3 regions of the Anaerobacillus sp. ABD4_527 genome follow, and region 3 is predicted to be linked to each of the others. Evidence: riboswitches for the same ligand, from Rfam matches in the RefSeq annotation. Region 3 holds a riboswitch; each other region holds the start of a gene.
The links. A riboswitch is a leader RNA that binds a small molecule or an ion and turns the genes downstream of it on or off. The one in region 3 is predicted to bind lysine.
Positions count from the first base shown of each region.

Region 1: it holds a riboswitch for lysine, as region 3 does, so the genes downstream of both, ACXAHI_RS08860 (Na+/H+ antiporter NhaC family protein) here and ACXAHI_RS06880 (aspartate kinase) in region 3, are expected to answer to the same signal.
Region 2: it holds a riboswitch for lysine, as region 3 does, so the genes downstream of both, lysA (diaminopimelate decarboxylase) here and ACXAHI_RS06880 (aspartate kinase) in region 3, are expected to answer to the same signal.

Region 1 covers NZ_JBSWXZ010000001.1:1,693,109-1,703,617, forward strand. The annotation lists gene ACXAHI_RS08825 (hypothetical protein) at 1-85, shown strand, start outside; gene ACXAHI_RS08830 (YutD family protein) at 109-414, opposite strand; gene ACXAHI_RS08835 (YhcN/YlaJ family sporulation lipoprotein) at 539-1,198, shown strand; gene lipA (lipoyl synthase) at 1,232-2,119, opposite strand; gene ACXAHI_RS08845 (M23 family metallopeptidase) at 2,301-3,293, shown strand; gene ACXAHI_RS08850 (methionine/alanine import family NSS transporter small subunit) at 3,324-3,428, opposite strand; gene ACXAHI_RS08855 (sodium-dependent transporter) at 3,430-4,956, opposite strand; gene ACXAHI_RS08860 (Na+/H+ antiporter NhaC family protein) at 5,189-6,760, opposite strand; lysine riboswitch at 6,877-7,057, opposite strand; gene yunB (sporulation protein YunB) at 7,134-7,904, opposite strand; gene ACXAHI_RS08870 (YunC family protein) at 8,008-8,310, opposite strand; gene ACXAHI_RS08875 (bifunctional metallophosphatase/5'-nucleotidase) at 8,385-9,773, opposite strand; gene ACXAHI_RS08880 (sulfite exporter TauE/SafE family protein) at 9,789-10,509, opposite strand, start outside.
Region 2 covers NZ_JBSWXZ010000001.1:883,925-894,433, reverse strand. The annotation lists gene spoVAD (stage V sporulation protein AD) at 1-401, shown strand, start outside; gene spoVAE (stage V sporulation protein AE) at 401-751, shown strand; gene spoVAEA (stage V sporulation protein SpoVABEA) at 756-1,340, shown strand; gene ACXAHI_RS04705 (spore germination protein) at 1,318-2,811, shown strand; lysine riboswitch at 2,858-3,041, shown strand; gene lysA (diaminopimelate decarboxylase) at 3,146-4,468, shown strand; gene ACXAHI_RS04695 (peptidylprolyl isomerase) at 4,560-4,994, shown strand; FMN riboswitch at 5,020-5,176, shown strand; gene ribD (bifunctional diaminohydroxyphosphoribosylaminopyrimidine deaminase/5-amino-6-(5-phosphoribosylamino)uracil reductase RibD) at 5,326-6,393, shown strand; gene ribE (riboflavin synthase) at 6,393-7,043, shown strand; gene ACXAHI_RS04680 (bifunctional 3,4-dihydroxy-2-butanone-4-phosphate synthase/GTP cyclohydrolase II) at 7,065-8,258, shown strand; gene ribH (6,7-dimethyl-8-ribityllumazine synthase) at 8,286-8,756, shown strand; gene ACXAHI_RS04670 (GNAT family N-acetyltransferase) at 8,982-9,353, shown strand; gene ACXAHI_RS04665 (DUF309 domain-containing protein) at 9,707-10,234, opposite strand; gene ACXAHI_RS04660 (hypothetical protein) at 10,367-10,509, shown strand, end outside.
Region 3 covers NZ_JBSWXZ010000001.1:1,289,320-1,299,828, forward strand. The annotation lists gene ptsG (glucose-specific PTS transporter subunit IIBC) at 1-1,709, opposite strand, end outside; gene glcT (glucose PTS transporter transcription antiterminator GlcT) at 1,877-2,716, opposite strand; gene ACXAHI_RS06855 (helix-turn-helix domain-containing protein) at 2,872-3,099, opposite strand; gene sdhB (succinate dehydrogenase iron-sulfur subunit) at 3,327-4,085, opposite strand; gene sdhA (succinate dehydrogenase flavoprotein subunit) at 4,085-5,848, opposite strand; gene ACXAHI_RS06870 (succinate dehydrogenase cytochrome b558 subunit) at 5,933-6,541, opposite strand; gene ACXAHI_RS06875 (YslB family protein) at 6,822-7,268, shown strand; gene ACXAHI_RS06880 (aspartate kinase) at 7,306-8,541, opposite strand; lysine riboswitch at 8,685-8,873, opposite strand; gene uvrC (excinuclease ABC subunit UvrC) at 8,953-10,509, opposite strand, start outside.

The sequences.
Region 1 (10,509 bases), 400 kb from region 3:
CCAAGGTCTTCCTCGTCAAGATCCTGCATCACATCCTCCGCACGATGATCCAGATCGTGAATCTGAAAAACCTTATAAAGCATAACAAAACCCTCCACCTCTGGAGGGTTATGCTTCTTGATACTGCTTTTTCGTTTTCTCTTTCTTCTGCTTCTTTAATACAAAATAAGGGCAGCCAAAATTGCAATATTCATATAGATAGTCAAGAACCGTGCTGAACTTTGTATCAAATGTGGCTTTCTGGTTGCGATCCTCAAAAAATCCCTTCAACCTTAATTGACCATATCCCCAGTCACCAACGATGTAATCATATTTATCGAGGATTTCGCTGTAACGATTTTGAAACGCTTCTTCGTTCCAGCCTTCCCGTTCTTCTTTTACCAACTCATAGGAGTGTTGATTAACTTTTATCATGTTACTTCCCTCACTTTGATATGGCTCGTTAAGATAATCATACCTTTTTTATTCCAAATGTCCAAGTATTGCTAGGAAAAAAGATCTTACAATCGGTGATGATAACAGTATGGAGGTGAATCTTTTGAAAAAGCAAACCCTGCTTATCGTTCCGCTTTTGTTTGGCCTAGCTGCTTGCCAAGGCGAGCAGGCAACAGACCCATTCGACCATGCGGACTTATCACCGGTTAAAACAGATCCTGATGAATACGGAATGAACCATGCGAATACACAGGAAAAAGCAAGAAAAGGCTCATATGGTTATGTGCGTCATTCTAGAAACACAAACAACATGAAATCAGCAAAAAAACCATCAAACGTTGTTTATCTTGATCGCGATCGTTTGGCTGAGATGATCAGTTCTATGGCGGTCGAGCTGCCTTACGTAAATGACACTGCTGTTCTTGTAACCGATGAAGAAGTTCTGATCGGGTATAAAACGACAACTAAAAATCGTGACGCTACTGCAGACCAAGTTAAGAAAACAGCTCTTTCCGTAATCCCTAGGTATTACCATGTGTACGTTTCTGATATGGAAGGAATCATCTCAGAGATCGAACGCTATCAAAACGGATCAGCTGCAAATGGTCAAATGGACAAGAGCATCGATCAGACGATTGCTCAGATGAAAAAAGCGCCACAAGGGAAAAAAGTAAGTGATGGAGAGAACGAAAACGGTGAGATGGTCGGTGAATCGAACGACGAATTAAACGACATGAGTGGAAAAGAAATGAAGAGTGAATAAAAGATCGGCCCTCATTCGGGGCCGATTTCTTAATTAATTCGTAGCTTCTTTTGCAGCATTAACTTGTTCATCAGCATGGTAAGAAGAACGTACCATCGGACCAGATTCACAGTGTTTGAAGCCTTTTTCAAGAGCGATGTCTTTCAATTCCAAGAATTCCTGAGGTGTCCAGTACTTCATTACTTTTAAGTGCTTCTTAGAAGGTTGTAAGTACTGCCCTAATGTCACGATATCAACGTCATGAGCACGAAGATCATCAAGCGTTTGAATAATTTCTTCCTTCGTTTCCCCAAGACCTAGCATGATGCTTGATTTTGTTGGAATGTTTGGATTCATCTCTTTCGCACGCTGTAAAAACTCAAGTGTACGGCGGTATTTTGCTCTGGCACGGACTCTTGGAGTCAGTCTTTCAACGGTTTCGATATTATGGTTCATAATATCAGGTTTTGCATCCATCAAAGTTTTCAGAGCTTCAAATTGACCGCCCATATCGGATGGAAGCACTTCGATCGAACAGAAAGGGTTCTTTCTTCTGATGGCACGTACGGTTTCTGCGAAAACGGCAGCTCCACCATCTTTTAAATCATCTCTTGCAACTGCTGTGATAACGACGTGTTTCAGACCCATCATCTGCACGGAATCTGCCACTCGCTCTGGTTCAGCCCAATCAAGCTCAGTTGGTAACCCTGTCTTAACCGCACAGAAACGACAAGCTCGCGTACACACATCTCCAAGAATCATAAATGTTGCTGTTTTTCTCTCAGCCCAGCATTCATGGATGTTAGGACAACGCGCTTCTTCACAAACGGTATGTAAGTTCTTCTCACGCATCATCTTCTTAAGACCTTTGTAGTTTTCATTCGTATTTAATTTTATTTTTAGCCATTCCGGTTTCCGTAGATGCTCTTCTTTCTTCGTCATAATTGTGTCCCCCTAAAATTGCTTTTCTGTATTAAAGAATAACATACGTATGTTGGATTTTTCTAGAAAAAGTAGGCATCTAATGACAAATGTCCCAGACTTCTCTTCCATTATTTAGACATAATGATTTACCACTGTAAAACCACACTATACATAACGACAATAAACTGAAAGGAGAAGAATCGTGAGAAAATACAGCTTTCTTATCCTTATCCTTTTTTTCCTATTCCCTGCGAATCTCTCTGCTAATGAGCAAAATGAAGACGAGTTAAGAAAGACACGAATGATGCTTTTTAATAAAATGGAAACTGTTACACAACTTCCATGGTACGTCTTTGCTGGAATAGATCAATACGAAAGAAGCATAAGAAGATCTCGAAATGATATTCCTAGAGAAACCGGGTCGATCGCCATCAACATTTCACCAGAAAAATGGGCTGGAGCTACTAACCCAAATAAAGATGACTCATCCCCAGAAGCGATCTCTTTCTTTGGAGGGATCGGTTTAGATGGAAATGAAGATGGCAAAGCAACACGAACAGATGATGAAGATTTGCTCTTTACGATAGGCTCGTTTCTACAACAATATGGGACGAATATGGAAGATATTCGTATTGGTTTATGGGACTACTATCAGCGAGATCAAGCCGTGAGAACAATCACAAGCAATAGCTTAGTTTATAAAACGTTCAATACGTTGAAGCTCGAGAAACATGCCTTTCCAGTACCGTTAACTGCAAATTACAGCTATCGGAGTACGTGGGGGGATCGTCGAGGCTGGGGAGGACTTCGCATTCATGAAGGAACCGATATCTTTGCTTCGTACGGTGTTCCTGTTAAAGCAACAAGCTATGGAACAGTTGAAACAAAAGGTTGGAACCGCTATGGTGGTTGGAGAATTGGAATTCGAGACATAAACGGAAATTACCATTACTATGCGCATTTGAATGGCTTTGAGAAAGGAATCGACAAAGGAAGTGTCGTACAGCCTGGGGAAATAATCGGTTATGTAGGTAGCTCTGGTTATGGACCAAAAGGCACTGCTGGGAAGTTTCCTCCTCACCTTCACTATGGCATCTATAAAGATAATGGTAGAACCGAATGGTCCTACGATCCTTATCCGTCATTACGGTTGTGGGAAAGACAAGAGAGATCATACAAAAAGAAGAACTAACGCCACAACGTTAGTTCTTCTTTTTTTGATCTATTGGTTTTTAGAGACTCGAACAGCATTTAAGATGCTTGCTACAAGGCCTCCCCATATAATGACAATTCCAACAATCATCATGAAAATTGCGCTACCACCCATATTAACTTACCTCCTTATACTTTTCCTGTTCTACTTTAGCGTCCCATTTCTTTACGCTGAATAGGATACCAACAAGAAGAGCAAATCCAGCTACGAACCAGCCACTATACAGGATGAAACCATCTGAGTAGCCTTCATAGTTTCCTGTTGGAGTGTCAAATTCTTTAAGAAGGTTCGTTTTAAATAGATCGAACATCATGTAGCCAAGCACGATAGGTGTAATAACACCAAGACATGCTTTCCACCAGTAGTTAAGCGGAATATCTGAGATGCCATTTGCATGATTTTCAAGACCAGGAAGCTGACGTAGGAACCATGCTACAACAACGACTTCTACAAGTCCTACAAACGCGATACCAAACTGATTGATGAAGTAATCCGCTGCATCTAGGAAGAACAATCCACCTTGTGTCGCGAACAAGATTGAGATGAGTGATGCAACACCTCCACCGATCAATACTGCTTTCGTACGAGAAATGCCAAACTTTTCAGAGATACCAGCAACGTACGTTTCTGAAATTGAGATTAGTGAAGATAAACCAGCAAGTACGAGTGATGCAAAGAAAAGGAATCCAAACATACCATTCAGTGCAGGGAATTCATTAATAATTTGAGGGAATACGACGAACGCTAGTCCTACTCCACCGCTTACAACTTCATCGACACCTAGACCTTGTTGAGTAGCCATAAATCCTAATGCGGAGAAAACTCCGATACCTGCTAAAAGCTCGAATGAAGAGTTACCAAACCCTGTAATAAACGCATTGTTCGTAATATCTGATTTCTTCGGAAGATAGCTTGAATACGTAATCATAATAGCAAAAGCAATCGATAAACTGAAGAAGATCTGTCCATACGCTGCTACCCAAACACTACCGGACGTAATGGAGTCAAAATTCGGTGTAAAGAATGCACTTAAACCTTCAGCTGCTCCAGGAAGCGTCACAGCTCTAATTACGATGATTAAGAAAAGTACGATCAACGTAGGGATGAAGATTTTGTTCGCACGTTCGATCCCTTTCTTAACCCCTGCAAGAAGAACGCCTAGCGTAATAATCCAAACTGCCACAAGCGGAATAAATACTCCTGGCACAAGGCTACCTGTTTCACCAGGATTAACCGTCAGCTGCAGATAGTCATTGAATAGGAAACCTTCTGTGTCTGAACCCCAGCTCAAATTGAATGCAAAATAGCTATACGAAATTGCCCAACCTATAATGACCGCATAATACGTAGAAATAACAAACGCAACAATAACGCCCCACCAACCGAGCCATTCGGTCTTTTTATTCATTCTGAAGAACGAAAGCGGAGCTGAACCTCTGAACTTATGGCCAATCGTAAACTCCAAAATAAGAATCGGAATACCCGCTGTTATTAGTGCAAATAAATATGGTATAAAAAATGCCCCTCCACCGTTATCATATGCAACGGCTGGAAACCTCCAGATGTTACCTAGTCCGATTGCAGAACCAACAGCTGCTAAGATAAAGCCAGCTCTTGTTCCCCACTGAGCTCTTTTTTCCACTTGTATTACCCCCTTAGACGTTGTAACCCTTCTCCATGTTCTCCTCCTCCCAGAAAAAGGTTTAGATTTTTATTTAAATTCTGATTATTTTGTTTATAGTATATCTAGTACTATTGGCCATGTCAAAGCAATCTTTCAGTTAATTTGTAAAATCACTTCGAAAATTAGCCAAAAACACCCCTTTTTTGTAGGATGACATAAAAAAAACAGGAGGATGGTCCCCCCTGTTCGATTATTCGTTCACGGCTTCAACCGTACGATTTTCGTATTTTGTTTTTAGTATATAGACAACAACCGCAAAAACTACTGCTGTTGCAAGCAGCCCAGCAATCGAGCTTCCTGTAAATCCAAGTACAAGATAGCCTACGAGCGCGATTCCAGCTACAGTTAGAGCATAAGGAAGCTGCGTCAACACATGATCGATATGATGGCTTCCGGCACCTGTAGAAGAAAGGATCGTTGTATCAGAAATCGGCGAGCAGTGGTCTCCAAACACCGCTCCCGCTAGTACAGCGGCTAGTACAGGTAGCATATAGGTTGGGTCTGTCGCAGCAGCGATTTCTCCTGCTATCGGAAGCATAATACCGAATGTTCCCCATGATGTTCCAGTAGCAAACGCCATTACGCCTGCTAATAAGAATAAGATTGCTGGAAGGAAACCGATCGCTATATGCTGATCGACTAGACCAGCTAGATATTTACCTGTTCCAAGTGTTCCAATAATCTCGATCAACGTCCATGCAAAGAGAAGGATGTAAACTGCAGGAAGCATCGATTTAATCCCTTCAACGACACCTTTTCCAAACGCTGCTCCTCCCATGTTCTTAAAGAAGAAGAACACTAAAGACGTACCTAAACCGATCAAACCACCGTATAATAACGAAGCTGCAACATCCGTATTCTCAAAAATCGTTAACGGCGTTACGGCAGCATCCGTTCCATTTACAGCCTGAATACCTGTGATGATCATAAAGATGACCGTACCTGCGATCAACATAATGATTGGCCAAGCAAGATCTGCTACTTTCCCCTTATCACTTTCAGGTAAGCCAGTTGTTTCTCCTGGTACAGCACCTTTTGAAGGGTCGAGTACTTCTCCTGTTTTTTGTGCACGGTCTTCATGAACTCTCATCGCCTTAAGGTTAATATCGAAATAGCTTACGAAGAAAACCATTCCAAGTGCGAAGATCGCATATAAATTCATAGGAATCATTTTTATGAAAGCTTCTAGAGCTCCAACACCAACGATGCTGTGTGTAGTAAGAATACCACCTATAATTGCAATAATATAAGCTCCCCAACTAGAAATAGGGGAAATGATACACATCGGAGCAGCAGTTGAATCGATGATATAAGAAAGCTTGGCTCTCGAAACTTTGTGCCTGTCTGTAATAGGACGACTAACATTCCCAACCGCTAGAGAATTGAAGTAATCATCAATAAAAATAATAACTCCAAAGACTGCAGTAACGATTTGAGCACCAGTTCGCGTTTTCACACGCTTCATGGCCCACTCACCGAACGCTCGGCTACCACCTGAAATTGAAATAAATGCAGTCATTATGCCTAATAGAAGTAAGAAGAAAATAATATACATGTTCCAGGTATTTAACCCACCGTCAGAAATAAAAATGCCCTTCACAATCGTATAAATTTCTGTAATAGAACCACCAATACTCCAGTCGTTGATCATCAACGCACCAAGGATAATTCCCACCCCTAGTGAAGGCAAAACCTTCCTGGTTGCCACTACCATCAATAATGCGATGAGCGGCGGAATAATCGAATAAATCGTATTTTCCATATTCACCATCCTTTTCAAGTTATGGTTCACTACTTTTGGATAAACAAAAAAACGGGCAATGACAGGATATGGTCCTATCATTGCCCGTTTTGCGGATACAATGTCAAGTGTCCATCCCGATCAGTAGTTCTCCATTATAAGTAAGCCTCATAATGACAGTTCGACATTTATTCAATGTCGCCCCAACAAAAATAATGTGACGATTATTTCTGCTTCGGCAGATCTCCCTTTCGATGCTGATCATGGATGTCATTCTCCCAACACGTACTAATGAGTATCTGCTCCTCTACCTCATCGTATAAGATAAGGAACATTATTTAGTTTAATACAATTCGTTATTATAGCTTAGTTCTATGTGCTATGCAAACACAATTTATTCCATTCCTCCAATATCGATAGCCGGATCAGGCAATCCTGTACCAGATCCATTATTGTAGAAGTTCGGCACATCTCCTTTGATAAACGTTGCGATTACAGGAATATCCGTTGTAACCACGTCCGAATCGGTAGCAAATGGAATAACGATTTTTACATGCACTTCGATATGGACGCGGATATCAACCCAAGTGTTATTGATCCCTACCTGCTGAATGTTATGTTTGATATCAGACTTCACTTCTCCAATCGCTGTAAATCTTACAGGAACTTTTGGCCCGAAGTTCGCGAGTAACGTATTATTAAACGCTTGCCCGATTGGAATGTTATGGATGATTCCTTTACTTAATGGTACATCTTCATCAACTTGAAGCTCGACCCCATTTTCCTCTGCCCAATAGTCGATCGAGTTATCTTCAACGCTCTTCAAAAACTTTTGCACCTTGTCAGTCGATTGAGCAAGTACTTTATTTACAGCGCTTTGGTTAATTTGTACAATATCTACTTGGTTAACCGTTTCTTTTTTGATCAGCTCTTCTGTGCTATCTGCTTCTTCAACGATTTTTTTGTTGATGGCCTGGTTGATCGCGAGCGTTGCGATTCGGTTCGTTTCTGTTCTAGCTATTTCGATAAGAGTAGGCTTAATACCTTTTTCAACGATCCATAGTCCTTGAACTGTCATAAAAATAAATAGAATGAACGAGATAACAAACACATATCGAAAAGGAAGCGGACCTTTTCGAATGAACCTTCTTCGAGTTCGGAACAAGCCAATATCCTCCCTTCTCCTCAACATGTATATGCGAAGAAAGAAAGAAGTATGGACATATTTTCCCTAAAGAAAAACCACAGCCCGCAAGCTGTGGTTTTTCTTATAACATTTTGAGCATCGCATCTCTTCCAATGGTTCCTACTTTGATGCCCCTTGCCTCTGCTTCAAGCGTTACTGACTCAAGTGGTGCTTCTAGCAGCTGTTCGATGGACCTTACACCAACAGCTCTGCCTGCAATTATTTTGCGATCACTTAACTTTTCATTAAGTAACGCAATATCCAGTGCTCCACACATGATGTAGCCATTTTCATTTGTAACAGCAAGAAAATTAGTCTTAGGTAGCTTCATGCTAATCGCTGTAAATGGATGACCATCGATCATGATAGGTGTAACATTGATCACGTATCCTCCGCCTCCTGACTAACAAGTTGTCATTCTATTTATATGAGCGCGGAGGCATGTTTGACAATCAAAGATTAATATCTATTCTCAAGTCTCCATGCAAGAAGATCCCGAAGCATTTCTGGTAAGTAGTACTTCTTTCTAGCGTGCTTCATCTGCGGATAAAATTTTCCGAAGGTGAACATATCCGCTGTAGCCACTGAATATTCTTTTTCAGGAGATAGCTGATTACCATTATGGAGAATTTCTGTTACGTGATGAAGGCCATCATCCATTACGACTGTTTTAACTTCAAGTCCATCAAAAGCCATGATACCCATGACTTCTCCTCGGAAGCCTAATCCTTTAAACGTCAAATGTACGAGTTCGTCAGACATTGCATATGCGATGATCTCACGTAATTCACTTCCTTTTAGGATAACTTTACATGGATTGACTGGATGTGGACATATACGATGTAGGTCTTCTCTCGACACCTTTCCTTCACTTAAACCATCAAGTAGCATACCTGAATTGATCATTCCAATATCAGCATTGCACCATTCTCTAAGAGCAGCAGACAGCTCGTCAGGAAGGACAGAGCGTCTGAACCACTCTGCTTCTAAGGGTTGTTCAAGACGACATACGACCTCGTCTAATAAGTTTTGTGCATTCGTTCCTAATCGATCCAGCTGTTCCTTTGTCGCTTGATCTTCTTTATGATCACGCACAGAAATCGCATAAGCTTCTGCCTCAACTAACTTGCACTGCTCGGTATCATAGTTCAGGACGACTTCACCTACATAATTTCCGTTCTTACCAGCTTGAGTAATTAATGTACCGTTCACATTCATTCCATGTTTTAGAACATGATGGGTATGAGATCCGATGATCACATCGATTCCTTCGATATCCGTTGCGATCTGCTCGTCGTTTCCGAGTCCCATGTGTGACATCAACACAACTACATCTGCTTTCGAACGCACTTCATCAACGACCTGTTGAAGCATTTCCCATGGAGATTGTATCGACCAGCCAAGAAGACTATAGAACTGCTCATATGGAATCGTTATCCCTATGAGTCCAACCTTAACGCCATCTTTCTCATTGATCGCGTACGGAACTGCCCAGGCAGGTCTCGCTCCATCAGAGTGGAATAAGTTCGAAACGATGACTTGAAAATTGGCATCAGTGTATAGCTCATCCAATTCTTGTTTTGAAAATGTGATTCCCTCGTTATTTCCAATCGTTGCATAATCGTATTTTAGTTCATTTAGTAAATGTACATTTCCCTTTCCCGAGGTCCCCTCAGTAATCGGGTGAACTTTATCCGCGTGATCACCAAGATCTAACAATAAGTAATGATTATGATGATAATCATGAATTCTTTTTCTATCTTTTATATAGCCAGCCACCTTAGGCCAATTCTCAAAGTGACTATGAAGATCGTTCGTATAATATAAATGTACCTTTTTTGAAGTCAAGACACTCTTCCTTTCTTAACCCGTCATTCCCTGCCAGACCAATCGTATCCCGACGAGAATTAACATCCACCTTAAAATAACGACAATCGTATTATCTGACAGTTTCTGATTAATGAAAGAGCCACATTTTGCCCCAATCCATGCGCCTGGAACTAATCCAATCAATAAAGATCCTGCGATATTCCCAAGGGCTAAATGCGTCATCGTACCGATTATACTCGATAGAAAGATCATAAACATCGATGTTGCAACTGCTATAGAGGTTGGAAAACCAAATAATAAGATCATGGCAGGAACCATCAACGACCCACCGCCGATACCGAAAAGCCCTGATAGAATCCCAACGATAAACGAAACAACTAAGGCAGCTATTACTGAAAACCGATATTCACTAGCGTTCCCATCCAAATCAGTAATCGATCGCGAAAAACGTCCATCTAACTTCAATGGTCGCAAACGTCCCCTTACCATTAATAATATGGAAACAAGCACCATAAATACCCCAAAATATACAGAAAATTGATCAACGGCGATAAATTTGTTTAACCAAGCTCCTGCAATTGCACCAGGACCGCTTCCAAGAAAAAACAAGCCACCACTTTTATAATCGACTGTCTTTTTCTTCATATAAGACAATGTTGATGATAATCCAATCGCTACCAGTACGACGATCGAGCTACCTACGATAAGCTGTGGAGATAACTCAGGTAGCCAATTCGTATACTTATCTATGATC
Region 2 (10,509 bases), 410 kb from region 3:
CTGCTGCAGCGGATACGATTGCTACTCACTTTAAAGATCTCGATATTGAGCCGACTGAATACGACTTGATCGTTACTGGTGACTTATCAGCAGTCGGTTCACCCATCGTCAGAGACTTGCTGTTAGAAGATGGATATGACATTACCAATAATCACAATGATTGTGGGTTGATGGTCTATCGCCCAGATCAAGAAGAAGTTTTTGCTGGAGGCAGTGGATGTGCATGTTCTGCGGTTGTAACGTATGGCCACCTTATGGATTTATTGAAAAAGGGGCGATATACCAAGATTTTAGTCGTTGCAACAGGATGCCTTCATAGCCCGGTTATGGTTCAACAGAAAGAAAGCATGCCAGCCATTGCACATGCTGTAGTTTTTGAAAGAATAGGAAGTGGTCAATAATGGAATATTTCCTTGCATTCGCTGTCGGAGGAGCAATCTGTGTGATAGGTCAACTTTTATTAGACATCTTTAAACTAACCCCTGCACACGTTATGTCGTCCTTCGTCGTCTCTGGAGCGATATTAGACGGATTTGGTATTTACGATAAGTTGATTGAATTTGCGGGGGCAGGAGCAACCGTTCCAATTACAAGCTTTGGGCATTCTTTGCTACATGGAGCCATGCAAAAGGGAGAAGAACACGGCTTTATCGGAATAGGGATGGGGATTTTTCAATTAACGTCAGCTGGTATTTCGTCAGCGATCGTATTCGGTTTTATTGTTGCCATACTGTTTAAACCAAAGGGGTGAAGATATGAATCATAAGCGGAGGGTTATTTTTGTTACTGACGGTGATCTATATGCTCAACAGGCTATTGAAACAGTAGCCTCAGAACTTGGCGGAAGATGTATCAGTCAATCGGCTGGTAACCCTACACCGCTTGCTGGATACGAAATTGTATCACTTATATCTCAAACCCCTCATGACCCCGTGTTTGTCATGTTTGATGACAGTGGCTACCAAGGTGAAGGGTACGGTGAACTTGCGATGCAGTACGTTGCTTCTGATCCAAACATAGAGGTTTTAGGAGCGATCGCTGTGGCATCGAGAACCCACTTTTCTGAATGGACAAAAGTGAATGTTTCCATCGACCGGTTTGGAGAGCTTACCGAATTTGGTGTGGATAAAAATGGACTCCCTGATATGGAAATCGGAAGAATAGATGGAGACACGGTATCGATCCTTGATAAATTGGACCTTCCAATCGTTGTGGGAGTCGGTGATATTGGTAAGATGTCAGGTTATGATGATCCGTCAAAAGGGTCACCGATTACAAGGAAAGCGGTTCAAATTCTTCTAGAAAGGAGTGGGATAGATGAGTTCAAAAACGAAGGATAAACAAAAAATCTTTAAAAAGATAAAAGAAAACGAAAAGTTCATGGAAAAGTCGATTGGTATTGGGAAGAGTTTTGACGTAGGCGTTAGGAAAATAAAAATATTAAACAAAGATGTGTACTTTTACTACTGTACAGGACTTTGTGATACATCCATCATAGTAGAAATCATGCGTGAATTGATGTATACAGACGAACATCACCGTCTGACTGCGCAGTTTGAAAAAGTGATTCACAATCACTTGCCACATCAGCAAGTGTCTACAGTAGATAACTTTGATGAAGTGGTAGATCAAGTTCTTTCAGGGTTAATCGCTGTTTTTATGGACGGCGAAGAACAGGCGTATATCATCGACGTTCGTAAGTATCCAGGTAGAACACCGCAAGAGCCCGACACAGAAAAGGTCATCCGCGGTTCGAGAGATGGGTACACAGAGAATATCATTGAAAATACCGCGTTAACACGTCGGAGAATACGTGATGGAAAACTTAGGAATGTGATCATGCAAGTTGGAGAACGATCTAAAACAGATATTTGCATAACTTATTTAGAGGATGTGGCAAATCCTAACCTAGTCGAAATCGTAACGAAAAAGTTAAAAGAAATCAATATCGATGGTTTACCGATGGCTGATAAAGCCATAGAAGAATTTTTGGTGCATCAAGCAGGCAATCCATTCCCTCTAGTGAGGTATACGGAAAGACCCGACGTTGCTGCGTCTCATTTATTGGAAGGTCATGTGCTGATCATCGTAGATACTTCACCGAGTGTTATCATCACGCCCACGACATTTTTCCATCACGTTCAGCACGCGGAGGAATATCGAGAAGCACCTTTAGCTGGTGCATTTCTTAGATGGGTTCGATTTGGTGGTATGCTTGCTGCATTGCTCCTTTTGCCACTATGGCTGCTGTTCGTATATGAACCGGAACTACTTCCAAAAACGATCGATTTTATCGGACCGAATGAAAAAACCAATGTTCCTATATTTGTTCAAATCGTTCTAGCCGAACTTGGTATAGAGACTTTGAGGATGGCCGCCATCCATACCCCTACGCCACTTTCAACAGCTATGGGCTTGATTGCAGCGGTTCTAATCGGGCAAATCGCCATCGACGTTGGTCTATTCGTGCCAGAGGTTATCCTTTATGTTTCGATCGCGGCAATCGGTTCTTATGCGACGCCAAGCTATGAACTTGCAATCGCGAACAAATTGATTCGGCTCTTATTATTGTTTCTCGTCTATTTCTTCCGAGTCCCAGGCTACATGATCGGCGTTACTTTGACGATATTGTTTTTAATAAGTTTACGCCCGCTCAATACACCGTATTTGTGGCCGTTCGTCCCGTTTAACGCAAAAGCGTTCTTACAGATTCTAATTAGAGTTTCCGTGCCATTAACGAAGCTAAGACCAAGTATCACGCAGCCTCAAAATAAAAAGAAGCAAGAGGACGAACCACTTGCTGAATCTTAAAAAGTGTGATAATTTAATTTTTAATAGAATAGACCTCATTGAATGTAATGGGGATAGAGGCGCAATGAGAATGAGTACGATATCTGAGCATATAATGGGTTGCGATGAAGGTATCTGAAAGGTCAAATTGCCGAAGTGGAGAAAGGTCCATCCTTCTTCTGCTGGGCTGTAGTTGAATAAGCTGCAGACTGTCACTGTTATCTATATTGCAGTGGTGAGCTAATCCAACTCGTGGGGATACGGAGCAAAACAGCCAATGTATCTATAAGTTGGCTGTTTGTTTTTTTATGTAGTGGGAGCTCGCTTACTGAATAAAGCGAGAGGGGAGAATATCGTGCACTTATTTGGTACAGCAGAAATTTCAGAAAACGGTCACTATACAATCGGAGGTGTCGATACATTTCAGCTAGCGAAAACGTACGGCACGGCATTGTACGTCTACGATGTGGCACTGATTCGAGAGAAAGCAAGAGCATTTAAAGAGGCTTTTGAGAAAAAGCAATTAAACTATCAGGTTGCGTATGCGAGTAAAGCATTCTCTTGTATAGCGATGATTCAACTTGCAGAAGAAGAAGGGTTGAGTCTTGATGTTGTCTCTGGAGGAGAATTATATACGGCTTTACAAGCAGGATTTCCAGTAGACCGGATTCACTTTCATGGTAACAATAAAAGCGAAAGAGAAATTAGGATGGCTCTGAAAGCTGGGATTGGTTGTTTTGTAGTCGATAACTTTTATGAGCTTTCGTTACTCGAACAGTTAGCAGCAGAAGAAGAAGTTTCAACGAACGTGCTCTTAAGAATAACGCCTGGAATCGAAGCGCACACACATGACTATATTCTAACGGGTCAAGAAGATTCAAAGTTTGGATTCGATTTACAGAGTGGTCAAGTAGAGCAAGCGATCGATACAGCGTTAAAAATGAGTAACATTCACCTGCTTGGTCTTCATTGCCATATCGGATCACAAATTTTTGAAACGACCGGATTTGTGATGGCGATCGACAAGATCTATAGTTACCTCCATCGCTGGAATGAAACGTTTGGGTATGAGCCTCAGGTGCTGAATTTAGGTGGCGGGTTTGGTATTCGATACAACCACGAAGATCAACCGATTTCTCCACAGAACTACATCGATGCCATGACGGATGCTGTAAAAAAGCAAATTGAGCATAGCAACATGTCGATGCCAGAAATCTGGATAGAACCTGGTCGCTCTCTTGTCGGTGAAGCTGGGTCTACATTGTACACCGTTGGCTCTCATAAAAATGTTCCTGAACTTAGGAATTACCTTGCTGTTGATGGGGGAATGAGTGACAATCTTCGTCCTGCTTTATATAACGCAAAGTATGAGGCATCGATCGTAAATCGAATGAATGAACCGAAAGATCACCTGTATTCGATCGCAGGAAAGTGCTGCGAATCGGGTGATATGTTGATTTGGGACTGTCAGCTTCAGCGAGCGATTGCTGGGGATGTGATGGTTGTCTTTTCAACCGGAGCATATGGGTATTCGATGGCGAATAATTACAATCGACTACCAAAGCCAGCTGTTGTTTTTGTTGAAGACGGGGAAGCTAGCCTTGTAGTTGAAAGAGAATCATATGAAGATTTGATTCAATATGACAGACCGTTAAAAAAAATGGTTATATCAAAATAGTTTCTTAAAGTTAATTAATATGGTAAATGAATCTCTTATGCTATAATGAAAGAGCTTTTAAGCAAATTGTTTACGCAGGAGGATATTTTTAATGAAAAAAGGTTCAATCGCATTTGAAAATGGCGAAGTAATTCAAATTGAATTCTTCCCAGAAGAAGCGCCAAACACTGTGGCTAACTTTGAAAAACTAGCAAATGAAGGCTTTTATAACGGTGTTAACTTCCATCGTGTCATTCCTGGATTCGTTGCACAAGGTGGAGACCCAACAGGAACTGGAATGGGCGGCCCTGGCTATACAATCGATTGTGAAACAGAAGGTAATCCTCATAAACATGTAGCGGGATCCCTTTCTATGGCTCATGCTGGTAAAAACACAGGTGGAAGTCAGTTCTTCTTAGTACATGAACCACAGCCTCACCTTGATGGTGTTCATACTGTATTCGGTCAAGTAACAGAAGGCATGGATACTGTTCTACGCATCAAACAAGGCGATGTGATGAAAGAAGTTAAAGTCTGGGAAGAGTAAGTTTCTAGACTTACAATTAAATAAAACTTTCCTTCGGGGTAGGGTGAGATTCCCAACCGGCGGTAATGCTTGATCACTCTATCGAGTAATCAACTAAGTCCGTGACCCGTTTGCGTCTTGTAAACGGTGGATCTGGTGAAAGACCAGGACCGACAGTATAGTCTGGATGGGAGAAGGAGTAAAAGTTTGCCGATCCTTTTGAAAAAGTACGTTCAAAAGGCTTATTTGGTATACTCTTTTTAAAGCCTCCCTATCTAATAGGGAGGCTTTTTTTATCTCTTAACCCCAATTGATTCGTTAGGAGATGATACATGTGAATAACAATGATTATATGAAGATGGCGATTGAACTCGCGAGAAATACAGTGGGTCAAACAGCCCCAAATCCAGCTGTTGGCGCTGTGATCGTCAGTGAAGGAAGAATAGTTGGAATGGGAGCCCATTTAAAAGCTGGTGAGCCACATGCTGAGGTTTACGCACTTAGAATGGCAGGCGACAAAGCTAAGGGAGCAACTGCTTATGTGACGTTAGAACCTTGTAGTCACCATGGGAAAACTCCCCCGTGTGCGAATGCATTAATAGATGCTGGTATCACAGAGGTGCATGTAGCGATGCAAGACCCAAATCCTCTCGTAGGAGGAAGAGGGATTGAGCGGTTGAAGGAAGCTGGTATATCCGTTTATGTTGGCTTACTTGAAGAGGAAGCTTACTCTCTAAATGACGTGTTCTTTCATTACATAAAGACGAACCGTCCTTATGTGACACTAAAATCAGCAGTTTCATTAGATGGTAAAGTAGCAACTAAAACAGGAGATAGCAAATGGATTACTGGAAGCGAAGCGAGGCAAGATGTTCATGCAGAACGTCACCAACACGATGCGATACTCGTAGGTGTTGGAACCGTTGAGAAGGATGATCCCTCGCTTACAACAAGGTATGGTGAAGGCATAAGTCCTATAAGGATAATTCTCGATCGGACATTAAGACTTCCTCCTGATGCTGTTGTTTTGCAAGATGACACTGTAGAAACTTGGATTATTACGACTGAAAAGGCTAAGACAGAAACAAAAAGAATGTTCTCCTCGCATGTAACTGTCCTTGCAGTGGAAGGTGATTCCATTTCAATTGATGATGTATTGCTTATGCTAGGTGATCGAGGGGTCACCTCTGTTTTTGTAGAAGGTGGACCAACGATCAACGGTAGTTTTCTAGAGGCAGGAGCTTTTCAAAAGGTTATCACTTACGTAGCTCCTAAGTTAATCGGAGGTACAGATGCTCCTACCTCCTTCGAAGGAATGGGATTTGCAGCTATGCAAGAAACAGTCGAACTCTCCATTGAGAGCGTCGAGCAAATTGGGGACGACATCAAGATCGTATCAAAACGAAAAGAGGTGGAGTAATGTTCACTGGCATCGTTGAAGAAATCGGGAAAATACAAAGTGTCAACCAATCCGGAGAGTCGATCGTAATGGACATACGCGCTTCAAAAGTTCTCGAAGATGTTCATTTGGGTGATAGCATTTCGATAAATGGGGTATGTTTAACGGTTACAACTTTTACGAATTCCTTCTTTTCGGTAGATGTTATGCCTGAAACGTTCCGAGCAACCGGCTTAAATGAGCTTCGTCCAAATGACAATGTGAACTTAGAGCGTGCAATGGCCGCAAACGGAAGATTTGGTGGCCACTTTGTTTCGGGTCACGTAGATGGTAAAGGAGAAATCTCAAAGATTGAACAAGTAGATAACGCGTTGTACTTCGATATTAAACTATCTGCCGATCTCATGGACTATTTTGTTGAGAAGGGTTCAGTCTCTGTTGATGGGACGAGCTTGACTGTGTTTAAACTAACGGAAGATACATTAACCATCTCCCTTATACCTCATACGGTAGATGCTACAGTGCTAGGCAGTAAGCGTGTTGGTGACACGGTTAACATCGAATGCGATATGCTTGGGAAATATATACTCAAGTACTTAAAGAAAGGTAACAATTCAAACGAGCAAAGTACGCTTAATCATGATTTTTTTGAAGATCACGGTTTTAAGTAGACGTGAGAGGGAGGGGTTAGTATGTTTCATACGATAGAAGAAGCCATCTATGATTTAATGCAGGGTAAAATCGTAATCGTTTGTGATGATGAAGACCGTGAAAATGAAGGGGATTTTATCGCTTTAGCAGATAAGGTTACCCCTGAGACGATTAATTTCATGATAACGGTTGGACGTGGTCTTGTTTGTACACCTATAACAGAAGAAAGAGCAAAGAAGCTGCAGCTTAATCCGATGGTGGATCATAATACAGATTCACACGGTACCGCTTTTACAGTAAGTGTTGACCATGTGAGTACTACGACTGGGATTTCTGCTTCAGAGAGAGCTGCAACCATAAATGCTCTAATCGATGATCACGTAAAGCCATCAGACTTTAATCGACCAGGCCATATCTTCCCGTTAGTAGCAAAGGACGGCGGGGTATTAAGACGTGCAGGGCATACGGAAGCGGCGATTGATCTTGCCAAATTAGCAGGATCAGAACCTGCTGGGGTGATATGCGAAATCATTAAAGAAAATGGTGAAATGGCGCGTGTTCCTGATTTAGCTAAGCTATCAAAAGAACATGATATGAAGATGATCACAATTAAGGATCTTATTCACTATCGAAACCGAAAAGACAACCTTATTAAGCGGGAAGTTGAAATAGAGATGCCTACTGAATACGGCTCATTCCGAGCGATCGGCTACTCCAATATTCTTGACCAAAAAGAACATGTAGCACTTGTAAAAGGCGAGATTCTTCCTGATGAAGCTACGCTGGTGAGGGTTCATTCAGAATGTTTAACAGGTGATGTGTTCGGTTCTTTCCGATGCGATTGCGGTCCGCAGCTTCATGCTGCACTGTCTCAGATCGAGAAAGAAGGGCATGGAGTTTTACTCTATATGCGTCAGGAAGGAAGAGGTATCGGACTTCTCAATAAAATGAAGGCGTACAAACTGCAAGAAGAGGGATATGACACGGTAGAAGCAAATGAGAAGCTCGGTTTCAAGCCAGACTTGAGGGATTATGGGATCGGTGCACAGATTCTACGTGATTTAGGAATTTCTAACATGAAACTGCTAACGAACAACCCAAGAAAAATCGCAGGATTAAAAGGGTATGGACTCGAGGTAGAAGACCGTGTTCCGCTTCAGATGGAATCAAGAATGGAAAACGAACGTTATTTAAAAACAAAACATAGTAAACTTGGTCATATGCTGCACTTCTAATTAAGAGATATAGGGAGGAAATGAATAATGGGTCATTTATATGAAGGTAACTTAGTCGCATCAGGATTAAAAGTAGGGATTGTTGTAGGAAGGTTTAATGAATTTATTACGAGCAAGTTGCTTGGTGGTGCTGAGGATGCCTTAAAAAGACACGGCATTTCAGAAAATGATATCGATGTAGCGTGGGTTCCTGGAGCTTTTGAAATACCATTTGCTGCTAAAAAGATGGTCGATACTGGTCGGTATGATGCTGTCATTACCCTTGGAACGGTGATTAGAGGAGCAACACCACACTTCGATTACGTTTGTAGTGAAGTTGCAAAAGGCGTTTCAAATTTAACGCTTCAGAGCGGTGTGCCAGTCATCTTTGGAGTACTGACTACCAACACGATCGAACAGGCTGTAGAGCGTGCAGGAACGAAAGCTGGTAACAAGGGCTGGGAAGCTGCTGCAGCTGCGATTGAAATGGCGAATTTATCAAAATCATTTGAAGGTTGATTAATAGGAGATTTTTGGCTATGATTGTGTTGATGTTTAACAATGCGGCAAGGGAGTCATGCACGTGAAGGGTAAAAAACAAGAGAAGTGGCTGATCCGTATGTGTATACTGATTGCTGTAATCATGCTCTTTGCGCTTGTGCGAAGACTTGTATGAACACTTCTTTGTACGATTGAATATGGTAATGAACAGAACGCCAAGAATTTCTTTAATGAGGGATAATGATGTTAATTCGATATAAAAAAGCTCATGAAAAGATCGCAATGGGACTTTTGAGCTTTATGCCAAATGAAAAAGAAATAAAGAAGCTTCAGCAGTCCATCAAAGATTATGAAGATATGGACTCAAGACAGCTCTATCTGTGGAAAGATGAGGATATCATCGGACTATTAGGTATTGAGTGGATCAGTGATACCGAAGTTGAACTAAAAGACATTAGCGTCAACCCTTCTCACCGTCACCAGGGAATCGGTAAACAAATGGTTGAAGCTCTATGTGAGATCCTAACTGATGATGTTGATATTAAAGGGAATGAGTTTACAGGAACATTTTTTGAGAGATGTCATCTTGAGGGAAATATCAATATATCTAATTAGAAGAAAGGAACGGCTCAGCCGTTCCTTTTAGTGTAGAGAAAAAGTCTTGGTATTGCTTAGTATTGAGTTGAGAGTAGTCGATCATTTCCGCTCCAAGATTGATGTTGAGAAAGTGTTGGTCAGAATCGCCAAATTCAACTGTAGAACCATTGGGACGGAATGTTCGTTTTGAATTTATTCTTATCAAGTAGGAGAGACAATCGCGGACTCCTGCGGTAAAACGGGCGGCCGAGAACGGGGTGTGGGTTTCACCTCGGGCTTGGACGTTCGTCCGCGGAAAGCGTGCAATCGACTACGGCATCGGGAGCACCGAATAATGACATAGGTTTCTCGACAAGCTAAAAAGGAACGGCTCAGCCGTTCCTTTTTTCTTTACGTATTTGGATTTGTTGATCTCGCTCTTCGAGTACCTCTGTTCGATCTCGTTTCGTGTGTTTATGGACGATATATTCGTTCGTTAGATCACTTGGAGATCCATATACACAGCCTACTTCTGAACAGCGTGCATCACAAAGCTCGAGAAGTTTTGGACTCGTTATAGGAAGGTCGATACTTTCGTATGGTGCGTTTTTTTCAATGAGTTCAATCTGTTTTGTCAGCTTTACGATAAGGGCATCTACTTCTAGTGAAAGCTGTTCAAGAGCCTCTCTTTCCTCGAATGCAATTTTCTTTGCATTTGTGAGCATGCGTTTAGCTCCGGCAACGTTTCCCCTTCGATGATGATATAAACCGACCGCAATTTGAATTAGACCTACCCAGTGGGGTTTTCGCTCACCACGAGGATCTTCTTTCCAGTGTTCTTCTAATATCTCGTGGCATTCAAAGTAATCTCGCAAACCGTGAAAATGCACTAAATAATCAATATAAGCTTTTGGATACATGTCATTTCCTCCAATTCCCTTGTAGTTTAGCACATGATGAAAGCACTTTAAAAGTGAATGGGATACCTAGACATGTAGCATAATAAGACCGGTTCATCTTATTGAACTAAAACAAAATCGGGAGTGGCTATTATGGGCAAGAAAAGCAACATGATGCCATTATTAACAGCGGTTAGTGTCGGGGCTGCATTGTACAGTGTGTATCAAAATCGCCAGCCTAAAAAAGGAAATACAGAGGATGTTTCAACGATGATCAGCTCAGTCCTCGGTCAACA
Region 3 (10,509 bases):
ACAGGAGCAACAATTAATCCATCAGTCGGTTCGATTGCGAAACCATCACCCATCATTTTACCAGAGAATACCTGGTCAGGAACCTCAGTGATCGGCAAGATCTTACCCTCGATCGGAGCGATTAGATGATCTTCACCAGTTTTTTCTTTCTGAGGTTTTTCTTCTTTTTGCTCTTCCTTAATAGGCTTCGGAGTCTTTCCACTTATAATATCTTGAATCTGCCCTTTCAGTCCATCAGACTGTGTTCCGAAGATCGCTTGGATGTTGTTCCCTACTTCCATGACACCAGAAGCTCCAAGACGTTTTAAGCGATTTTTATCTACTTCACCTTTGTCCGCAACCGATACACGAAGTCGAGTGATACATGCATCAAGATTTGTAATATTGCTTTCTCCGCCAAGAGCAGTTAGCACATTATAGGCAAGTGCTGTATCCTCTTGACCGTCATCAGCAATCTCATCTTCCTCATCTTCTTCGCGACCAGGCGTCATAAGGTTAAACTTACGAATCGCAAATCTGAAACCAAAGTAATAAATAACCGCAAAGACCAGACCTACAGGAATTACAAGCCACCATGCTGTTCTACCTTGTATTACACCAAATAGAAGGTAATCGATAACACCTCCTGAGAAGGTCATACCAATTTTAACATTTAGCAACTCCATTGTCATAAAGGAAAGACCTGCAAAAATTGCATGAATTCCAAATAGAACTGGTGCTACGAACAAGAATGAAAATTCGATAGGTTCAGTAATACCTGTAAGGAACGATGTTAGAGCTGCAGACCCCATGATACCAGCAACAACCGCTTTCTTTTCTGGACGTGCTTCATGGTAAATTGCAAGTGCAGCGGCCGGTAGACCAAACATCATGAATGGAAACTTACCAGTCATAAATGTACCTGCAGTAAGTTCTGCTCCGTCTTTAAGTTGTTCGAAGAAGATCTTTTGGTCACCTCGGATAATTTCACCAGCATCGTTTATATATTGACCAAACTCAAACCAGAATGGTGAATAGAAGATGTGGTGCAATCCGAATGGAATAAGTGAACGCTCGATAACACCGAAAACAAATGCAGCAAGAGCAGGGTTAGCATCAAGCATATTATGTGAAAACGCATTTAATCCTGATTGAATCGGTGGCCAAACAAACAGCATGATGATTCCAAGGATTAAGGATGATACAGCTGTAGCAATCGGAACAAATCGTTTGCCGGCAAAGAAACCAAGGTATTGCGGAAGTTGAATATTATAATACCTTTTATACATAAATGAGGCAAGAATACCGACGATGATACCACCAAACACACCGGTTTGTAGAGTAGGTATTCCGAGAACATTCGCATAGGAAGCACTATCTGCAACTTGATCTGGAGAAACTCCCTCTAGAACTCCCATCGTGATGTTCATAACTAAGAATCCAACGATCGCAGCTAGTCCTGCAACACCGTCTCCATCTGACAATCCAATCGCTACCCCTACAGCGAACAATAGTGCAAGGTTAGCAAAAACAATTCCGCCAGCTTCTTCCATTACTGTAGCAAGGAGCTGGAACCACTCTGCCGAAAGGAACGGCAGCTTTTCAAGCAATGTAGGGTTTTGGAATGCGTTACCAAAACCAAGTAACAAACCAGCAGCAGGTAAAATTGCAACCGGTAACATAAGTGCTTTACCAACTCGCTGTAAAACACCAAACGCTTGTTTAAACATTTTTTATCCTCCTTTTTTAATCCCCAAATAAATCATATTTAAAACAAAAAAGGCATGAGTAGAAGGTATAACAAGCCAATCAGGATATACTATACCCCAATCAGTTGTAGTCATACCGGTTCCACTCATGCCTGATCGTATCAGTAACACGTGTACCGTTTATTCATTTATTTAGGAGAAAGCCTTTGCAAGTGCATCGTTAAGTATACAGCTTCTGCGTCAGGAAAAGATGTGCTCAATTCCCGTTGCATGATCTTAATCAACTTCCATGCAATATTGTAACACAGCGGATATTCTTCCTTCAACACTTTTTCTAGTCTTTCATGTGCTTCAACAGGAAGATCTTGTTCACTGCGATCGATCGCATGTCTAAGATGTCGAACCAGCCGCAAATAATCGATTCCAGTCCTACTGATTTGTAGTGAGAGGGAATCTTCTATTACGGAAACGAGCAAGTTGATAAGTGCTGAGTATTTATTCAAAGTAGAAAGGCTTCTATTCGTAATCGCGCTATGAATGTGTAAGGCAACGAATCCTACCTCACCTTCAGGTAGATCAATGTTAAGCTTACTCTTTAAAAGCTGAATCACTTTTTCTGCAACTGAGTATTCTTTCGGATACATCGTTTGTGTTTCAACTAAGAAAGGATTTTTCACATCTAATCCCTGACGAAGTCTTTTAATCGCAAAAGATAGGTGATCGGTTAACGCAACATGTATGTGCTCATCTAAGTCTGCGCCTAGGTTAGCTTCAATAAGTGAAATGGCATCATTCATGACACCAATGAAGGCTTCTGGCACATCAGATAAAAGGAGCTTGTACTGCTCCTGCTCATTTTTGTTAGCAAGTACAAAAAACTTGTCTACTTTCGTATCATCAAGTTTTTCACCATGCTTCTGGTTGAAGCCAATTCCTTTACCAGTGAGCACAACCTCTTCATTTTGCTCTGTTATCGCAATGACAACATTATTATTTAAAACTTTTTTTATTTCAAATGGACCCCTCATGTTCAAGTTCCCCTCATTAAACCGGTTTCAATTTATAACTATGAACGTATTAATAATAGTAAATAACTGATGGAACGTCAATGAGAAAACCTTCCACGAGCACTTGTTTTCACGATCGGTCAATAAAAAGACCGGCTCATTACAAGCCGGTATTTCTATATCTCTAATTCTCCCAGACGGAGTAATTCGACTACTGCCTGGGAACGCCCCTTAACCCCAAGCTTTTGCATCGTGTTGGAAATATGGTTCCGAACTGTTTTCTCACTAATAAACAATTCTTCTGCAATTTCCCTCGTTGTTTTGTCTTGAACAAGCAGTTCAAATACTTCTCTTTCTCGTTTAGTTAAAAGCGGCTTCGGTCGGTAGTGGTTCCCTTTCAACATTCCACCCTCCTCGATAGGGCAACAAAGCAACTTCATCAAAATTAATATAGTCCATACACTATATGTTTTTTTGACAGACGTGTTACATAATTTAGAACACTTTCTTGATGTGAAGGACAAAAATTCTACCGACAGGCTTCTTCATTCTTAGTCATTTCCTGAGAAATATTTCGTTTTACACGGCTCGAAATAAAAAGGATCCCAAAATGGGATCCTTTTACACTTATTTATCGGTCACTTCCGAAGAAGTTTTTGAAAGTTTGAAGAGAAGTTGCTCTATTCATAGCAGCAATCGAAGTTGTTAATGGAATACCTTTAGGACAAGATTGCACACAGTTCTGTGAGTTTCCACAGTTGGCTAATCCGCCTTCGTCCATTAACCCTTCAAGGCGCTCCTCTTTGTTCATTTCACCGGTTGGATGGGAATTGAACAAGCGAACTTGAGAAACCGCAGCTGGCCCAATAAATTCTGAGCGGCTGTTCACGTTAGGACATGCTTCAAGGCAAACGCCACAAGTCATACACTTAGAAAGTTCATATGCCCACTGCCTTTTGTTCTCAGGCATACGTGGACCAGGACCAAGATCATGAGTACCATCGATTGGAATCCATGCCTTCACTTTCTTAAGCGCATCGAACATTCTACTACGATCAACAGCTAAGTCTCTGATGACGGGGAATGTCGTCATAGGCTCAAGGCGAATCGGCTGTTCTAAACGATCTACAAGAGCAGTACATGATTGACGAGGCTTTCCGTTGATAACCATTGAGCATGCTCCACAAACCTCTTCAAGACATCCCATCTCCCACACAACTGGAGTAGTATTCTCGCCCTTTGCATTAACAGGATTACGTCTAATCTCCATTAATGCTGAGATAACGTTCATGTTTTGACGGTAAGGAATCGTAAACGTTTCCTCATATGATGCGGACTCAGGTCCATCTTGTCTTTTTATTTTGAGAGTAATTGTACGTTCTTCACTCATTATTTAGCCCCCGCTTTCTTCTTCGAATAATCGCGCTTACGAGGTTTAATTAATGATGTATCAACTTCTTCGTAATAAAATTCTGGTTTGTTGTTAGCTGCATCGTATTTCGCCATCGTAGTCTTCAGCCACTCTTCATCATTACGATCTGGGAATTCTGGTTTATAATGCGCTCCACGGCTCTCATTACGGTTGTATGCACCTTGAGTAATGACACGTGCAAGCTGAAGCATGTTTGAAAGCTGACGAGTGAAAGAAGCTCCCTGGTTACTCCACTTGGATGTATCATTAATATTGATGTTCTCGTAACGCTCCATCAATTCTTGGATCTTGTTATCCGTCTCTAATAGCTTCTCGTTATCTCTAACTACCGTTACGTTTGCAGTCATCCATTCACCAAGTTCTTTATGAATCTGGTAAGCATTCTCAGTTCCATCCATCTTCAAGATCGCATCTTGCTTGGACTGTTCTTCTTGTTGATGACTTTCAAATAGAGAAGAAGGCATATCTTCAACTGTGTTCTCAAGACCATTGATATATTCCACTGCATTTGGTCCAGCTACCATTCCTCCGTAAATAGAAGAAAGCAACGAGTTAGCACCAAGACGGTTTCCGCCATGCTGTGAATAATCACACTCTCCAGCAGCAAACAGACCTGGGATATTCGTTTGTTGATTGAAATCTACCCATAGGCCACCCATTGAATAGTGAACTGCAGGGAATATTTTCATAGGGACTTTTCTAGGGTCATCCCCCATGAACTTTTCATAGATCTCGATAATTCCACCGAGCTTAATATCAAGCTCTTTCGAGTCTTTATGTGAGAGATCTAGATATACCATGTTCTCCCCGTTGATTCCTAGTTTCTGACGTACACATACGTCAAAAATCTCCCTTGTTGCAATGTCTCGAGGTACGAGGTTTCCGTATGCAGGATACTTCTCTTCAAGGAAGTACCATGGTTTACCATCTTTGTATGTCCATACTCGTCCACCCTCACCACGAGCAGACTCACTCATAAGACGGAGTTTGTCATCTCCTGGGATCGCTGTTGGATGGATTTGAATGAATTCACCATTCGAGTAGATCGCACCCTGCTGGTAAAGAGCTCCAGCAGCAGAACCAGTATTGATGACAGAGTTTGTACTCTTACCAAAAATGATTCCCGGACCACCAGTAGCCATGATAACTGCATCAGCTTTAAAGCTTCTAATCTCGGAAGTCGTTAGGTTTTCACCAACCATTCCGCGACACACACCGCTGTCATCGATAATAGCAGATAAGAATTCCCAGCCTTCGTATTTATTAACAAGGCCGGCTACTTCATGGCGACGAACCTGCTCATCAAGCGCATAAAGTAGTTGTTGACCTGTCGTTGCACCCGCAAAAGCAGTACGGTGATGCTGCGTACCACCAAAGCGACGAAAGTCAAGAAGTCCTTCAGGTGTTCTGTTGAACATAACGCCCATGCGGTCCATCAAGTGGATGATTCCAGGCGCTGCATCACACATCGCCTTAACAGGAGGTTGGTTCGCTAGGAAATCTCCTCCGTAGACAGTATCATCGAAATGTTCCCAAGGAGAGTCTCCCTCTCCTTTTGTATTAACAGCTCCGTTAATTCCACCCTGTGCACAAACAGAGTGAGAACGTTTAACCGGAACGATTGAAATGAGATCGACACTAACTCCAGCTTCAGCGGCTTTAATAGTAGCCATTAAACCGGCTAATCCGCCTCCGACTACAATAATTTTACCATTACTCATAAGAACGGTTCCCCCTTAAATGCTAGCTCTTACTGAAGGATATGTACCCTTTCAGTATGGTGGTGAAGACAGTTCGTTTGTTGCTTAAACAAATGCGAAAATCGCGCGTATACCAACGACTGAAAGAGCAAGAAAGATAGCCATTGTTACATATGTCATTGCACGCTGAGATTTCGGTGTTACTGTAAAGCCCCAGCTTACGAAGAAGGACCATAGACCATTCGCAAAGTGGAATACCGTTCCAATTACTCCAACGATGTAGAAGATCAACATCCAAGGATTAGCTAGTATGTCCACCATCATCTGATAGTTAACTTCTGCACCCATCGCAGCCTGAATTCTAGTTTGCCATACATGCCAGGTTACGAAAATTAAAACAATTATTCCTGAGATCCGCTGCATATAAAACATCCAATTTCGTAGATAGCCATATCTACTTACATTATTCTTGGATTGAAATGCGATATAAACACCATAAATCGCATGGAATAATAGCGGTAAGAAAATAACAAAGATTTCAAGGAAATACCTGAAAGGTAAAGATTCCATGAAATGAGCAGCTTCGTTAAATGCCTCTGGACCTCTCGTTGCGAAGTGGTTTACTGTTAGATGCTGCGTAACATAGAGTCCCAGTGGAATTACTCCTAGAAGCGAATGCAATTTTCGGCTGACAAAGTCTCGACTTGCGGCCATGTTTTGTGTGTCCCCCTTTTAAGTTGTTAAGCTACCATCTGCCACTGCATATTCTACTATAAAAGCCTTTGCATGCACAGAAATCATCGCTTTCTGTCGATTTATATGTGACATATTCATTGTACTCCCATCATTTAGGAGCGTCAAGAAAACGCGTACATTTTGAGTTTTCTAAATTCCTAGATGAAATTTGCTAGGATATTATTCCTCTCTTTTCCTGTATGTATGGAGGAATCGCTTCCAAACCGTTATAATGATATGAGACGAATTGGAGGAGTTTATGTTTAAAAAGCGCACGAATACCATCGATTATAGTCATGAAGTAACCACAACAGCTTTTGGATATGAGCTTTTTAGAGAAGTTCTTCTTCCTGAGCTATTAGGGACTGAACAAGCGAACATCCTTTATTGGACTGGTAAAGATATCGCAAGGAAATTCCCTCTATCTACAAGAGAAGAAATCGAGCAATTTTTTAAAGATGCAGGATGGGGTGCTCTAACCATCGCACAAGAAAAAAAGAATGAGGTCTCTTACTTACTTCAGTCACCATTAATAGAAGAAAGAAAAAAAACTAGTCGAAATGATTGTTATCAGTTAGAAGCTGGTTTTCTTGCTGAACAATTTCAATACATGCTGCAGTGCATAACGGAAGCTTATGAAACGAGTAAGAAAAACGAAATCCAAATCACAATCAAATGGGATCCAAAAGATAAAATCGAATCATGATTGCAAAAAGGGAGGCCAAGGTGGCCTCCTTATTTTTTTATAACTGCTTAACAGGTGTTCTTTCATCCAATTGGAATTGATCGTGTAATGTCTCGATCGCATAGATCATCTTATCCTCAGGTACGATTGTAGATACCTTAATTTCAGAGGTGCTTACCATTTTGATCTCAACATCATGTTCAGCAAGAACTTCAAACATCTGTGCAGCTACACCAGGATTTGAAATCATACCTGAACCAACGATAGAAACTTTCGACAGTCCAGACTCATAGAAAATGTTTTCATATGGTAGTTTGACTTCAAGGCGACGCAAAACATCTAACGTTAAATCAAGTGAAGCTGTTTCGATCGAGAACGATATACTAGTCGTATTTTTCTCGCTTGTACTCTGAATGATGATATCTACATTAATACCATTTGATGCAAGTGATGAAAACAACGATGGAAGTGTCGTGATCTCATTCGGAAGACCAGATATCGTTATTTTTGTCACATTGCTTTCAAACGCAAGCCCTCTCACTACCAAATTTTGTTCCATGGATGCGACCTCCTCAATTATGGTTCCTACTTCGTTTGTAAAACTTGAGCGTACCTCAAGTGGAATATTGTAATTTTTTGCGAACTCTACCGCTCTAGGATGAAGAACCCCTGCACCAAGGTTTGCCAATTCGAGCATTTCGTCATATGAAATCGTTGACAGTTTGCGTGCGCCTTTAACGTATCTTGGGTCTGTTGTGTAAACCCCATCTACATCTGTGTAGATTTCACATCGCTCTGCTTTCAGTGCAGCTCCGATTGCAACAGCAGTGGTGTCGGATCCACCTCTCCCCAATGTCGCGATGTCATCTGTGTCAGAAAGACCCTGGAAGCCAGCAACGATGACAATCTTTCCTTCTGCAAGATGCTGATTCATCCTTTTGGCATCAATATCCAAAATCCTCGCGTTTCCATGGACAGATTCTGTTTTAAGTCCTGCTTGCCACCCTGTAAGTGAAACGGCTTCGTAACCCTTCTCATGAAGCGCCATTGCAAGAAGAGCGGTTGTTACTTGCTCTCCAGTTGTAAGCAGCATATCTAGTTCTCTTTTGGAGGGATTGTTTGTGATGCTTTTTGATAATCCCACTAGTTCATCTGTGGTTTTCCCCATAGCAGAAACAACTGCTACAACTTCATCCCCTGCATCAACTGCTTCAGCAAGCCTCAATGCGACGTTCTTTACTTTCTCAACATCTCCAACAGATGTTCCACCAAATTTCATTACTCGAAGTCCCACTCTCTCCATCCTTTCCACTCTATAACTGTATTTCTCACTCACAATTAGTTTCTTGAATAAGTAATTTAGGCTCTCTCTATATACAAAAAAACAACAATGAGAAAAACCTCACTGTTGTTTTCGTAATTCAAGAAAACGTCCCTGTGTGAGATAGTTCTCCATTCAACCCCCGGGAAGGAATTGAATGACAGCTCTGCACTTCTTCAATGCAGGTCCAGCTAAAGGTGAATAAGCACCTATTCGCTTCGGCAAATTCCCCTTTCAACTCACGTCAACAAGTCTTATCACTCTCAGTTGAGTTTACTGATGGTTTTTGCGCCTCTACCATCACTTCAATTTATCGAAGTGTGGAACTATTAAATTTTCACTATTATAACGAACTATGAGATACGCCGCAATACAATTTCACAATTAATTTTCTTTTTGCTTGAAACGAGCCATCAATTCTTCAGCAACATTCTTCGGTAAACCAGCTTCTTGTAGACCATCTACGCCAGCTTCCTTCATTTTCTTGATCGATCCAAAATAATTTAAGAGTTTCTTTTTACGCTTCTGTCCGATACCGGGGACTTCATCTAAACTAGATTTCAGCATCGATTTTCCACGGAGCTGACGATGGAACGATATCGCAAAACGATGGACTTCATCCTGAATTCTCTGTAGTAAATAGAACTCCTGACTATTTCTAGGAAGGTAAACATCCTCTGGAGGGTCTCCGATCAATAAGTGGGATGTTCGGTGCTTCTCATCTTTGGTTAACGAACAAACCGGAATATCTAGACCAAGCTCATTTTCTAAAACGTCTTTAGATGCTTGAATCTGAGCGATGCCGCCATCGATAATAATTAAATCTGGGAGTGGCCCGTTTTCTTTAAGTAACCTTGTGTATCTTCTCCTAACGACCTCTTTCATCGAGCCAACATCGTTTGGACCTTCTACTGTTTTTATCTTGTATTTTCGATATTCGTTCTTCTTCGGTTTACCATCTAAAAACACAACCATCGCTGAAACAGGGTTTGTTCCTTGAATATTCGAATTATCGAAGGCCTCTATTCGAAGAGGTGCTTCTATTCCTAATTGTTCACCAAGATTCTCAACCGCATTGATTGTCCTCTTCTCATCTCGCTCAATCAGAGAAAACTTTTCATTGAGTGCGATATTAGCATTTTTTATCGTCAATTCAACTAGCTCTTTCTTCTTCCCTCTTTTCGGCTGATGAACCGGAATATGAAGAAGATCTTCTGCTAATTGAGCATCGATTGTATTAGGTAAAAGGATCTCCTTAGGCTTAGGGTGATTCTTCTGTAGATAGAACTGACCAAGGTATGTTAAAAAGTCCTCCTCAGGTTCATTATAGAACGGAAAGAGCGATACATCTCGTTCTATGAGTTTGCCCTGACGTACAAAAAAGACTTGAACACACATCCAGCCTTTATCAAAACTATACCCAAAGATATCACGATCGAGGCCATCGTTCGTTTGAATCGTTTGAGCTTCCATCACTTTCTCAATATGGTACATGAGATCACGGTATTCCTTTGCACGCTCAAAATCCAAGTTTTCAGAAGCGCTCACCATCTTACGTTCTAAATCTTGTTTGACCTCCTGGTGACCACCATTTAAAAACTTCGTGATTCCGTCGATCATTTCTTTGTTCTGCTCTTTCGTAACTTCTTTTACACAAGGCGCAAGACATTGGCCGATATGGTAATACAAACAGACTCGATCTGGCATCTTCCGGCACTTTCTTAGCGGATAGATGCGATCGAGCAATTTCTTTGTAGCACTTGCAGCATAAGCATTCGGATATGGACCAAAGTACTTACCTTTGTCTTTCTTTATTTTCCTTGTCGTGATGAGTCGAGGTTGTTCCTCAGCCGTAATCTTAATATATGGATAGCTTTTATCATCTTTCAGCATCACATTATATTTCGGATCATGTTTCTTTATTAAATTTAGTTCAAGGAT